DNA from 2 places in the Cupriavidus sp. 2KB_3 genome. Region 2 is predicted to be linked to the other one. Evidence: predicted binding sites of a transcription regulator. Region 2 holds the regulator's gene; the other holds the start of a gene.
What was found. Region 2 encodes HrcA, which represses chaperone genes, less so after heat shock. Its sites were predicted from a motif close to TTAGCACTCNNNNNNNNNGAGTGCTAA; they were not measured.
Positions count from the first base shown of each region.

Region 1 (5,133 bases), on a different contig from region 2:
GAAGCACGCCCGGCACCGCGCCGCGCTGCAACTGGCGGTGGACAAGTCCGGCTACGGCAAGAAGAAGCTGCCGAAGGGGCATGCCTGGGGCGTGGCCGTGCACGAGTCGTTCGGCTCGGTGGTGGCCTATGTGGTGGACGTGTCGGTGGTCAAGGGTGAGCCGCGCGTGCACCGCGTGACCGCCGGCGTGCATGCCAACCGCGTGGTCAATCCGCTCTCGGCCGAGGCGCAGATCCAGGGCGGCTGCGTGTTCGGGCTGTCGATGATCCGACCCGGGTTTGCCATCGAGATCGAGAACGGCGCGGTGAAGAACAGCAACTTCCCCGACTACCCGCCGCCGCGCATGCCGGACGCCCCGCAGGTGGACGTGTTCTTCGTCCCCTCGCAGGACAACCCGACCGGCCTGGGCGAACCGGGCGTACCGGCCATCGCGCCGGCGGTGGCCAACGCGCTGTTCCGCCTCACGGGCAAGCGCCAGCGCCAGTTGCCGTTCGTGGTCTGAGGCGGGGCCCGGCGGGTCCGGGCCGTTCGCATCGTCTGAGTCAGGCCCCGCAGCCAGGTCCATGTCGCCCCGCTTCCCGTGCCACGGGGGGCGGGGCGAATGCCGTCCAGGCTTGCGTTTGCCCCGTTACCGCGCTACAAACCAGTGCATACACGACGACACGGGGTTGGACATGGCCACTCAGGAAAGCGCGCTGACGTTTGCGCTGCTCGCCGTGCCCGCGCGCGCGGCCATCTGCCGCGCCTTGCTCGAGGCGGGCGACGACGGCCTGCCGGCCGACCAGCTCGCCCGGCTTGCCGGGCTCACCCTCCATCGCGCGGCCCATCACTTCGGCGAGATGGTGCAGGCCGAGGTACTTGTCCTCGTGATTCGCGACCGCCGGGTCGGCTATGTGCTCAAGGCGCGCCGCGAGGTGCGCGAGGCGCTGAGCTACCTCGACAGCAGCGGACTCGACTAGGCCTGGGGCAGGGCGGCTGCAATCCGGGCGATGATCCGGGCGATATTGTCGCGCGCGGGTTGCTCGGCATCGGCAAAGGCGGGGGTCAGGAACAGCCGCTCGCGCTGCGCCAGCGTGGTGAGGAATCCCACGCGGCGCGCCATGAAGGCGGCGTGCAGCGCCGCGCCCGCCAGCCCGGTGCGGCGGGCCAGCAGCGCGCGGTTCTCCTCGAACACGGCGGCCGTGTAGGCATCGAACGCCTCGGCGGGGGCCGCCAGCCGGTACAGGTCCAGATCGAGCACCGTGGCCGCGTCGGGCGTGGTCGGCGCGTGCGTGCGGGTGTCCAGGACGATCTGCATGGCCTGGCGCACCACGTCGGCGTCCACATCGCTCGCCATGTTTTCGATCAACGCCGCCGAAGCGGCTTCGTTGTGCTCGCAGCCGGGCACGTACACCGCGTCATGGAACAGCACCGCCAGCGCCTGCGCCGGGCTCAGCGCGATGCCACGGGCGTGCGCGACATCGAACATCTCCAGCACATGGGCGCGGTCGTGGTAGCGGCGGTAGGGCGCTTCATAGAGCGCCAGCGCCTGGAGCACGGCCTGGCGCGGCAGGAAGCCCAGGCAGTCCAGCGCTGCCGGCCAGTCCGGCGCGAAGCGGGGCACTTCGCCCGCCTCGGTCCGCACTGGCTCGGTGAAGACTTCCGCCGTGCGCACCCACAGGATCGAGCGGTCGCGCATCGACTCGTAGACCACCACGGGCGCCAGGTCGGCCTCGAAGCGGCCCAGGCCGGTCACGCGGTAGGCGCCGCCCTTGTAGTGGCGGTAGGGCATGCCCGGCACGAGGTCCGGGTCGTTCGGCATCGGCATCGGCATGGGCATCAGCATCGGCATCGGAAAGGGATTCGCCAAGATATAGACTCCACGGTTGCGGCGGATCATAAGCTATGCTATAGGGTAAACCCTTGCATAGGGAAACCCCGTATTCAGCCCTTGTCTTGAAAACGACAACCCTCGTCCCTATAATTAGCACTCCCCGGGGGTGAGTGCTAACAGAGCCCTCGCGGTACCCGAAAACTCGTTGGCCGTCGCCTTCAGACGGCCATTTGTGAATCAAAACTCACTTTTTTGTACCTAGGAGTCCGTATGAACCTGCGTCCTCTGCACGACCGTGTGATCGTGAAGCGTCTGGACAATGAAACCAAGACCGCATCCGGCATCGTGATTCCCGACAATGCTGCCGAGAAGCCCGATCAAGGCGAAGTCCTCGCCATCGGCCCCGGCAAGAAGGATGACAAGGGCAACAACATTGCCCTCGACGTCAAGGTGGGTGACCGCGTGCTGTTCGGCAAGTATGCCGGCCAGGGCGTGAAGGTGGATGGCCAGGAACTGCTGGTCATGCGCGAAGAAGACATCATGGCCGTGGTCAACAAGTAATCCACGCGTCACTCGTACAGATCAGGAGAAACAGAACATGGCAGCAAAAGACGTAGTGTTTGGCGACGCCGCCCGTGCCAAGATGGTCGAAGGCGTGAACATTCTCGCCAACGCAGTGAAGGTGACCCTGGGCCCGAAGGGTCGCAACGTGGTGCTGGAGCGCAGCTTCGGCGGCCCGACCGTGACCAAGGACGGCGTGTCCGTGGCCAAGGAAATCGAACTGAAGGACAAGCTCCAGAACATGGGCGCGCAGATGGTCAAGGAAGTGGCTTCCAAGACCAGCGACAACGCCGGTGACGGTACCACCACCGCTACCGTGCTGGCCCAGTCGATCGTCCGCGAAGGCATGAAGTTCGTGGCCGCCGGCATGAACCCGATGGACCTGAAGCGCGGCATCGACAAGGCTGTCGGCGCTGCCGTGGAAGAGTTGAAGAAGCTGTCCAAGCCCACCACCACCAGCAAGGAAATCGCCCAGGTTGGCGCGATCTCGGCCAACAGCGACGCCTCGATCGGCGAGCGCATTGCCGAAGCCATGGACAAGGTTGGCAAGGAAGGCGTGATCACCGTGGAAGACGGCAAGTCGCTGGCCGACGAGCTGGAAGTCGTGGAAGGCATGCAGTTCGACCGCGGCTACCTGTCGCCGTACTTCATCAACAACCCGGAAAAGCAGGTTGTTGCCCTGGACAGCCCGTTCGTGCTGCTGTTCGACAAGAAGGTGTCGAACATCCGTGACCTGCTGCCGGTGCTGGAGCAAGTGGCCAAGGCTGGCCGTCCGCTGCTGATCATCGCCGAAGACGTCGAGGGCGAAGCCCTGGCAACGCTGGTGGTGAACAACATCCGTGGCATCCTGAAGACCGCCGCCGTGAAGGCCCCGGGCTTCGGCGACCGCCGCAAGGCCATGCTGGAAGACATCGCCATCCTGACCGGCGGTACCGTGATCGCCGAGGAAATCGGCCTGACGCTGGAAAAGGCCACGCTGCAGGACCTGGGCCAGGCCAAGCGCATCGAGATCGGCAAGGAAAACACCATCATCATCGACGGTGCCGGCGACGGCTCGGCCATCGAAGGCCGTGTGAAGCAGATCCGCGCCCAGATCGAGGAAGCCACCTCGGACTACGACCGTGAAAAGCTGCAAGAGCGCGTGGCCAAGCTGGCCGGCGGTGTTGCCGTGATCAAGGTTGGCGCTGCCACCGAAGTCGAAATGAAGGAAAAGAAGGCACGCGTGGAAGACGCGCTGCACGCCACCCGCGCTGCCGTGGAAGAAGGCATCGTCCCCGGCGGCGGTGTGGCCCTGCTGCGCGCCCGCGCTGCGATCTCGGCCCTGCAAGGTGAAAACCCCGACCAGAACGCCGGTATCAAGATCGTGCTGCGCGCCATGGAAGAGCCGCTGCGCCAGATCGTGCTGAACGCTGGTGAAGAGGCTTCGGTCGTGGTGGCCAAGGTGATCGAAGGCAAGGGTAACTACGGTTACAACGCTGCCTCGGGCGAGTACGGCGACCTGGTGGAAATGGGCGTGCTGGACCCGACCAAGGTGACCCGCACCGCGCTGCAGAACGCCGCCTCGGTGGCTTCGCTGATGCTGACCACGGACTGCGCCGTGGCTGAATCGCCGAAGGAAGAGTCGGCTCCGGCCATGCCGGGCGGCATGGGCGGCATGGGCGGCATGGACGGCATGATGTAAATCACGCCGGACCAGACGGGGCCTCCGGGTCTCGTCAACGTCTGAAAAGAAACCCCCGCGGGCGCAAGCTCGCGGGGGTTTTTGTTTTGGGGGCGGAGGGGGCGGAGGGGGCGGAGGGGGCGGGGGTCTAGATCTCCACCACCCGCCCCCAGTCAAACACCGGGTTCTCCGGGTTCCCCGTACGTCTCGATATATACCCGCGCGGGTTGCAGACTACGCGGGACTGGTCGATCCAGTAGTCGAAGCTGGTGTGGGTGTGGCCGTGGATCCAGAGGTCGGCTTGCGCCACCAGGTCGGGGCGGCGGGAGAGGAAGCCGGCGGAGACGATGTCGTGGGCGTAGCGGGGGTCCAGGCTGCCGAGGTCGGGGCCGTGGTGGGTGACGACCACGGTCTTGCCGTCGAAGGGTTCGGCCAGCGTGTCCGTCAGCCAGGCGGTGGCCGCGCGGTGGCGGGCCAGGGCGTCGGCGGGGGTGTAGGGGCGGTGCTGGCCGGCCGCGTCGGTGGTCTCGATCAGCCGGTGGTCCACCACCACGCGGGCGCAGGCCTGCATGGCGTCGTCGGCGCGGTCGGTGCCGTAGAGGCAGTAGTCGGTCCACCAGGTGGTGCCGATCACGCGCACCGGGCGGCCGTCAGCATCGGCGTACTCGGCCACGGCGCCGTTGAGCAGCGCCACGTTGGGCGCCGCCTCGGCCGCTTCGGCCATCAGGCGGTCCACGGTGTCGAAGTTGTTCTCGTAGTACTCGTGGTTGCCGGGCACGTAGACCACCGGCACGTCGAAGGTGCGGGCGGCCCAGTCGATGCCGTCGCGGCCGTTGGCGATGTCGCCGGCCAGGATCACGAGGTCCGCCGCGCACGCGGGGACGGCGTCGGTCTGGTTGTGCTCCAGGTGGATGTCGCTGAGGATGCGCAACTTCATGGGGGCTCCCGGACTCGCCATGTGGGTGTGCGGTCGATTCTTCAAAAAAAAGACAGCCTGGTCAAGACCAGGCTGCAAAAGAGGAGCCAGGGGGGCCTCGGCGCTGCTCATGGGGGGCAGCGCGAGGGGCTGGCCGTGCCCGGGAGACCCGGCCGTGCCACT
Region 1 is NZ_JBFRHD010000008.1:84,204-89,336, reverse strand. Features, by position in the region: gene AB4120_RS10685 (molybdopterin cofactor-binding domain-containing protein) at 1-502, shown strand, start outside; gene AB4120_RS10680 (winged helix-turn-helix domain-containing protein) at 675-959, shown strand; gene AB4120_RS10675 (DUF1653 domain-containing protein) at 956-1,831, opposite strand; gene groES (co-chaperone GroES) at 2,084-2,374, shown strand; gene groL (chaperonin GroEL) at 2,412-4,055, shown strand; gene AB4120_RS10660 (metallophosphoesterase) at 4,183-4,971, opposite strand.
Region 1: the regulator HrcA is predicted to act here: its motif matches at 1,964-1,990, upstream of groES (co-chaperone GroES).

Region 2 (5,133 bases):
ACGCCGGCATCGGCGCGTTCGCCGAGCACCAGGGCCAGTGCATCGATCAGGATGGACTTGCCGGCGCCGGTCTCGCCGGTGAAGACGGTGAAGCCGGTGGTGAAGTCGAGGTCGAGCGTATCGACGATGACGAAATCGCGGATGGACAGGCTGCGGAGCATCGTGGCCTTGGGGGGAGTGGGGGCCGGCTCAGAGCCGGTTGTCCTCGGTCGGGTATTCGTGCCAGTGCAGCTTCTTGCGCAGCGTGGCGTAGTAGTTGTAGCCCACCGGATGCAACAGGGTCACGGTCTTGCTGGAGCGGCGCACGACGATCCGGTCGCCCTGCAGCAGCGAGGTCAGAGACTGCATGTCGAAATTGGCACTCGCGTCGCGCGCGGTGGCCACCTCGATCGTCACTTCCGCGTCGTGCGGCAGCACGATCGGGCGGTTGGACAGCGCGTGCGGGGCAATTGGCACCAGCACCAGCCCGGACAGCGTAGGATGCAGAATCGGCCCGCCGGCGGCCAGCGCGTAGGCGGTGGAACCGGTGGGCGTGGAGACGATCAGGCCGTCCGAACGCTGGTTGTACATGAAATAGCCGTCCACCGAGACGGCCAGCTCGACCATGCCGGAAATGCCCGAGCGGTTGACCACCACGTCGTTGAACGCCAGCGCGGAGAAGATCACGCTGTCGTCGCGGATCACGCGGGATTCCAGCAGCATGCGGGTCTCGGCTTCGTAGCGGCCAGCCAGCATCTCGGGCAGGGCGCGCGTCACGTCTTCAAGCGGGATGTCGGTCATGAAGCCCAGCCGGCCATGGTTCACGCCGATCAGCGGCACGTCGAGCCCGGCCAGCTGGCGGGCCAGGCCCAGCAGCGTGCCGTCGCCGCCGAGCACCACGGCCACGTCGGCCTCGCGCCCGATCTCGTCGGCGGAGAATACCGGGTAGCCGGAGAGGCCGGTGGCCTGTGCGGTCTCGCGCTCGAAGACCACGTCCTGGCCGTTGCGGGAGATGCAGGCGGCCAATTCCTCAAGCGGGCCCTCGATGCCGGCGGTCGAGTACCGGCCGACCAGGGCAACGGTCTGGAACGCGGCGCGGGGCGCGGCGGCGGGGGCGATGGCTGGGTTCTGGGGGGCAGACATGCCGGGATTAGACCATACCGTCATGACCATTGTCAGTAGCCGGGCACACGCCGGTGCGAAGCCCGCCCGAACCGGGGAAAGTTGTTTAAAATCGGGGCACTATGGACGAACGTTCGAAAACGCTTCTCAAGACCCTGATCGAGCGCTACATCGCCGAAGGCCAGCCCGTGGGCTCGCGCACCCTGTCCAAGTACTCGGGTCTCGATCTCTCGCCGGCGACCATCCGCAATGTCATGTCCGACCTCGAGGAAATGGGGTTCATCGCCAGCCCGCACACGTCGGCCGGCCGGATTCCCACGCCGCGCGGGTACCGGCTGTTCGTCGATTCGATGCTCACGGCGCGCCCGCTGGAGGGCGGCACGGTGGAGATGACGGCCGAACTGGCCGCGCTGACCGGCCAGATCCAGGGCCAGTTGGGCGGGCAGCAGCTGGGGCCGCAGCGGATGATTACCGCCGCCGCGCACACGCTGTCTAACCTCTCGCGCTTTGCCGGCGTGATCATGACGCCGCGCCGGGGCCAGTCGTTCCGCCAGGTGGAGTTCATGCGCCTGTCGGAGAAGCGCATCCTGCTGATCATCGTCAGCCCCGAGGGCGACGTCCAGAACCGCATTATCCAGACCGAACTGCCGTACACCCCCGCCCAGCTGATCGAGGCGGCCAATTTCTTCAATTCCCACTACGCCGGCATGAGTTTCGATGCCGTGCGCAGCCATTTGCGGGTGGAATTGCAGGATCTCCGCCGCGACATGTCAGCGCTGATGCAGGCCGCCGTGGAGGCCGGCAGCAGCGCCATGGCCGAGGACGACGACCAGGTGTTCATCTCCGGCGAGCGCAAGCTGCTCGAGGTGGAAGACCTGTCGTCCAGCATGGACAAGCTGCGCCGGCTGTTCGATGTCTTCGAACACAAGACCAACCTGCTGCAGTTGCTCGATGTCTCGAGCCACGCGCAGGGCGTACAGATCTTCATCGGGGGCGAAAGCCAGCTCGTGCCGCTCGAAGACATGGCCGTCATCACCGCACCCTATGGTGTCGATGGGCAGATCGTCGGCACGCTCGGCGTGATCGGCCCGACGCGGATGGCCTACGAACGGGTGATTCCGATCGTCGACATCACCGCGCGGCTGCTCTCGAGCGCGCTCTCCCAGAACTGATTGCTGCGCGCGGGCATGCCACGTGACAGCGCGCGCGTGGCGCCCGCCATTTCCGGAAACCCTATGACGTTCTCGGCAGAACCGGCTTACCAGCATGGCCAGGCGCCCCGCACGGCCATCCTGCTTATCAACCTCGGCACGCCGGATGCGCCCACGCCCAAGGCGGTGGGGCAGTATCTGCGCGCGTTCCTGTCCGACCCGCGCGTGGTCGAGATCCCGCGTCTGGCCTGGCTGCCGATCCTGCACGGGCTGATCCTGCCGTTCCGCTCGCGCGCATCGGCCATGAAGTACGAGTCGATCTGGCTGCGCGAGGCGCACATGACCGGCTCGCCGCTGCTGGTGTACACCGAGCGTCAGGCCCATGCGCTCCAACAGCACATGCACCGGCTTGGCCACGACGTGACCGTGGCCTGCGCCATGCGCTATGGCAATCCGTCGATCGCCTCGGTCATGGAAGCGCTGCGCCGGCAGGGCATGGAGCAAGTGCTGCTATTGCCACTTTATCCGCAGTTTTCGGGCACGACCACGGCCACCGCCTTCGACGAGGTCTTCCGCGTGCTGGCCGGCTGGCGCAATCAGCCGGAATTGCGACTGGTCAAGCACTTCCACGATCATCCCGCCTATATTTCCGCCCTGCAGCAGCAGGTGAGCGGCTTCTGGGCGCAGCACGGCATGCCTGACTTCGCCCGGGGCGACAAACTGATCCTGTCCTTCCATGGCTTGCCGCGCCGGCTGCTGGATCTGGGCGACCCCTACCACTGCGAATGCCTGAAGACCGGGCGGATGCTGGGCGAGGCGCTGGGTCTGCAGCCGGGCCAGTATCAAGTGACGTTTCAGTCTCGTTTTGGCAAGGCCGAATGGCTCCAGCCCTATACCGCGCCGACGCTGACCGAACTGGGCAAGGTCGGCACGCATCGCGTGGACGTGTTCTGCCCGGGCTTTCCGGCCGATTGCATCGAGACGCTCGAGGAAATCGCCATGGAAGGGCAGTCCGAATTCCGCGTGGCGGGCGGCCAGGAATTCCAATTCATTCCCTGCCTGAATGATGCGGACTACTGGATTGCCGGGCTGGCCGAGATCGCACTGCAGCATCTGCAGGGTTGGCCGCTGCGCCAGCCGCATCCGCACGAGCTGGAAGCGCGGCGCTCGCGGGCGCAGACCCGGGGCGCTGCGGCGTAAGGAATCAAGGAGTTAGACGATGGACGTGGACTTCGAGGCGGATGCCCGGCAACGCATCGACAAATGGCTGTGGTGCGCGCGCTTCTTCAAGACGCGCTCGCTGGCGGCGGAGGCCGTGGAGCGGGGCCGGGTGGAGGTCAACGGCCAGCCGGTCAAGAATTCACGCGAAGTGAAGCCCGGCGATGCCGTGATGATCCACGCGCACCAGCAGCGTTGGGAGATCGAGGTGAAGGGCGTGGCCGCCTCGCGCGGGCCGGCGCCCGTGGCGCAGTCGCTGTATGCCGAAGCCCCGGAAAGCCAGGCCCGGCGCCTGGAAGAGGCGGAACGGCGGCGCATGCAGCCCGAGCCGACGGCGCAGCTACAGGGCCGCCCGACCAAGCGCGACCGGCGCCGGATCGACGACTTCAGAAGTTAGGGATAGATTCAGCGGTTGTACGGGAAGTACGGAACGATGTAGTGCTTGAACACCGCCTTGCCGCTGCCATACTCGGTCTCACGCGGCGTGAATGCGCCGGAGGCGCAGATGAAGAGTGTCATCACCGACAGCGCGGCGAGCAGGCAAATCGTAACAACAGGCAGCTTGTGCATGGCGAACCTTCCGAAGGATGCACCAAAATGATTCACAGCGTGCTCCCGTTATTTTTGTCATTTTTCATTGATAGATATTAGTCATTGCGTTGCAGCAAAGCAATGAACACCAGATTGCATCAATCACAGCTTTGTAACCGCGTATTTCGGCGTCTCGCCCCCTTCACACTTGAAAAAACGGGGACCGGCGCCAACTGCGGCTAGACTTGCCGGTTTGGCATCCCGACCCACCCGACGGCCTGCGCCAGGCGGGCCGAGTTTTAGATTTGATACGGATCGACATGGAAGAACAGAACCAGACCCAGACGCCATCCCCAGCTTCGAGCGCGCCGCAGGCGGCGGACGATGCCCTGCGCGCCCAGCAGCCTGGCACGGACGCCCCGGCCGGCGATGAGGTGGCCCGCCTGACGCAACAGGTGGCCGACCTGGAGGCCAAGGCCAAGGAAAACTACGAGCTGTTCCTGCGCGCCACGGCAGAGGGCGAGAACATCCGCCGCCGGTCGCAGGAAGAGGTCAGCAAGGCACACAAGTTCGCGATCGAGAACTTCGCCGACAACCTCGTGCCGGTGATGGACAGCCTCCAGGCTGCTCTGGCCGACAACACCGGCGATCTCAAGAAGCTGCGCGAAGGCGTGGAGCTGACCGCCCGCCAGCTGGCCGCCGCCTTCGAGCGCGGCAAGATTGTCGAGCTGAACCCGGTGGGCGAGAAGTTCGACCCGCATCGTCACCAGGCGATCTCGATGGTGCCGTCCGAGCAGGAGCCCAACACCGTGGTGAACGTGCTCCAGCGTGGCTACATGATTGCCGAGCGCGTGCTGCGCCCGGCACTGGTGACGGTCTCGGCGCCGCGCTAAGCCGTCGCACTGAACCGCCGCGCAAGCCTGAAACCCCAAGCCTGACCCAACGCCCGGTGCCTGAATGCCCGGGCGTTGTTGTTTCCAGGAACCTGCGATGTCAGACGATCAATCCTCCCATCCCGATCATCCCGCCCACCTCGATCACCGCGCCTTCGACGCCTTCGCCATGCAGGCCGTCGATGGGAGCACCATCGACGCGGCCATCGCCGCCGCCGGCGACGACCTGGTCTGCGTGT
Region 2 is NZ_JBFRHD010000005.1:46,493-51,625, forward strand. Features, by position in the region: gene recN (DNA repair protein RecN) at 1-161, opposite strand, end outside; gene AB4120_RS06310 (NAD kinase) at 190-1,122, opposite strand; gene hrcA (heat-inducible transcriptional repressor HrcA) at 1,224-2,273, shown strand; gene hemH (ferrochelatase) at 2,337-3,452, shown strand; gene AB4120_RS06325 (RNA-binding S4 domain-containing protein) at 3,472-3,867, shown strand; gene AB4120_RS06330 (hypothetical protein) at 3,876-4,040, opposite strand; gene grpE (nucleotide exchange factor GrpE) at 4,322-4,894, shown strand; gene AB4120_RS06340 (thioredoxin family protein) at 4,992-5,133, shown strand, end outside.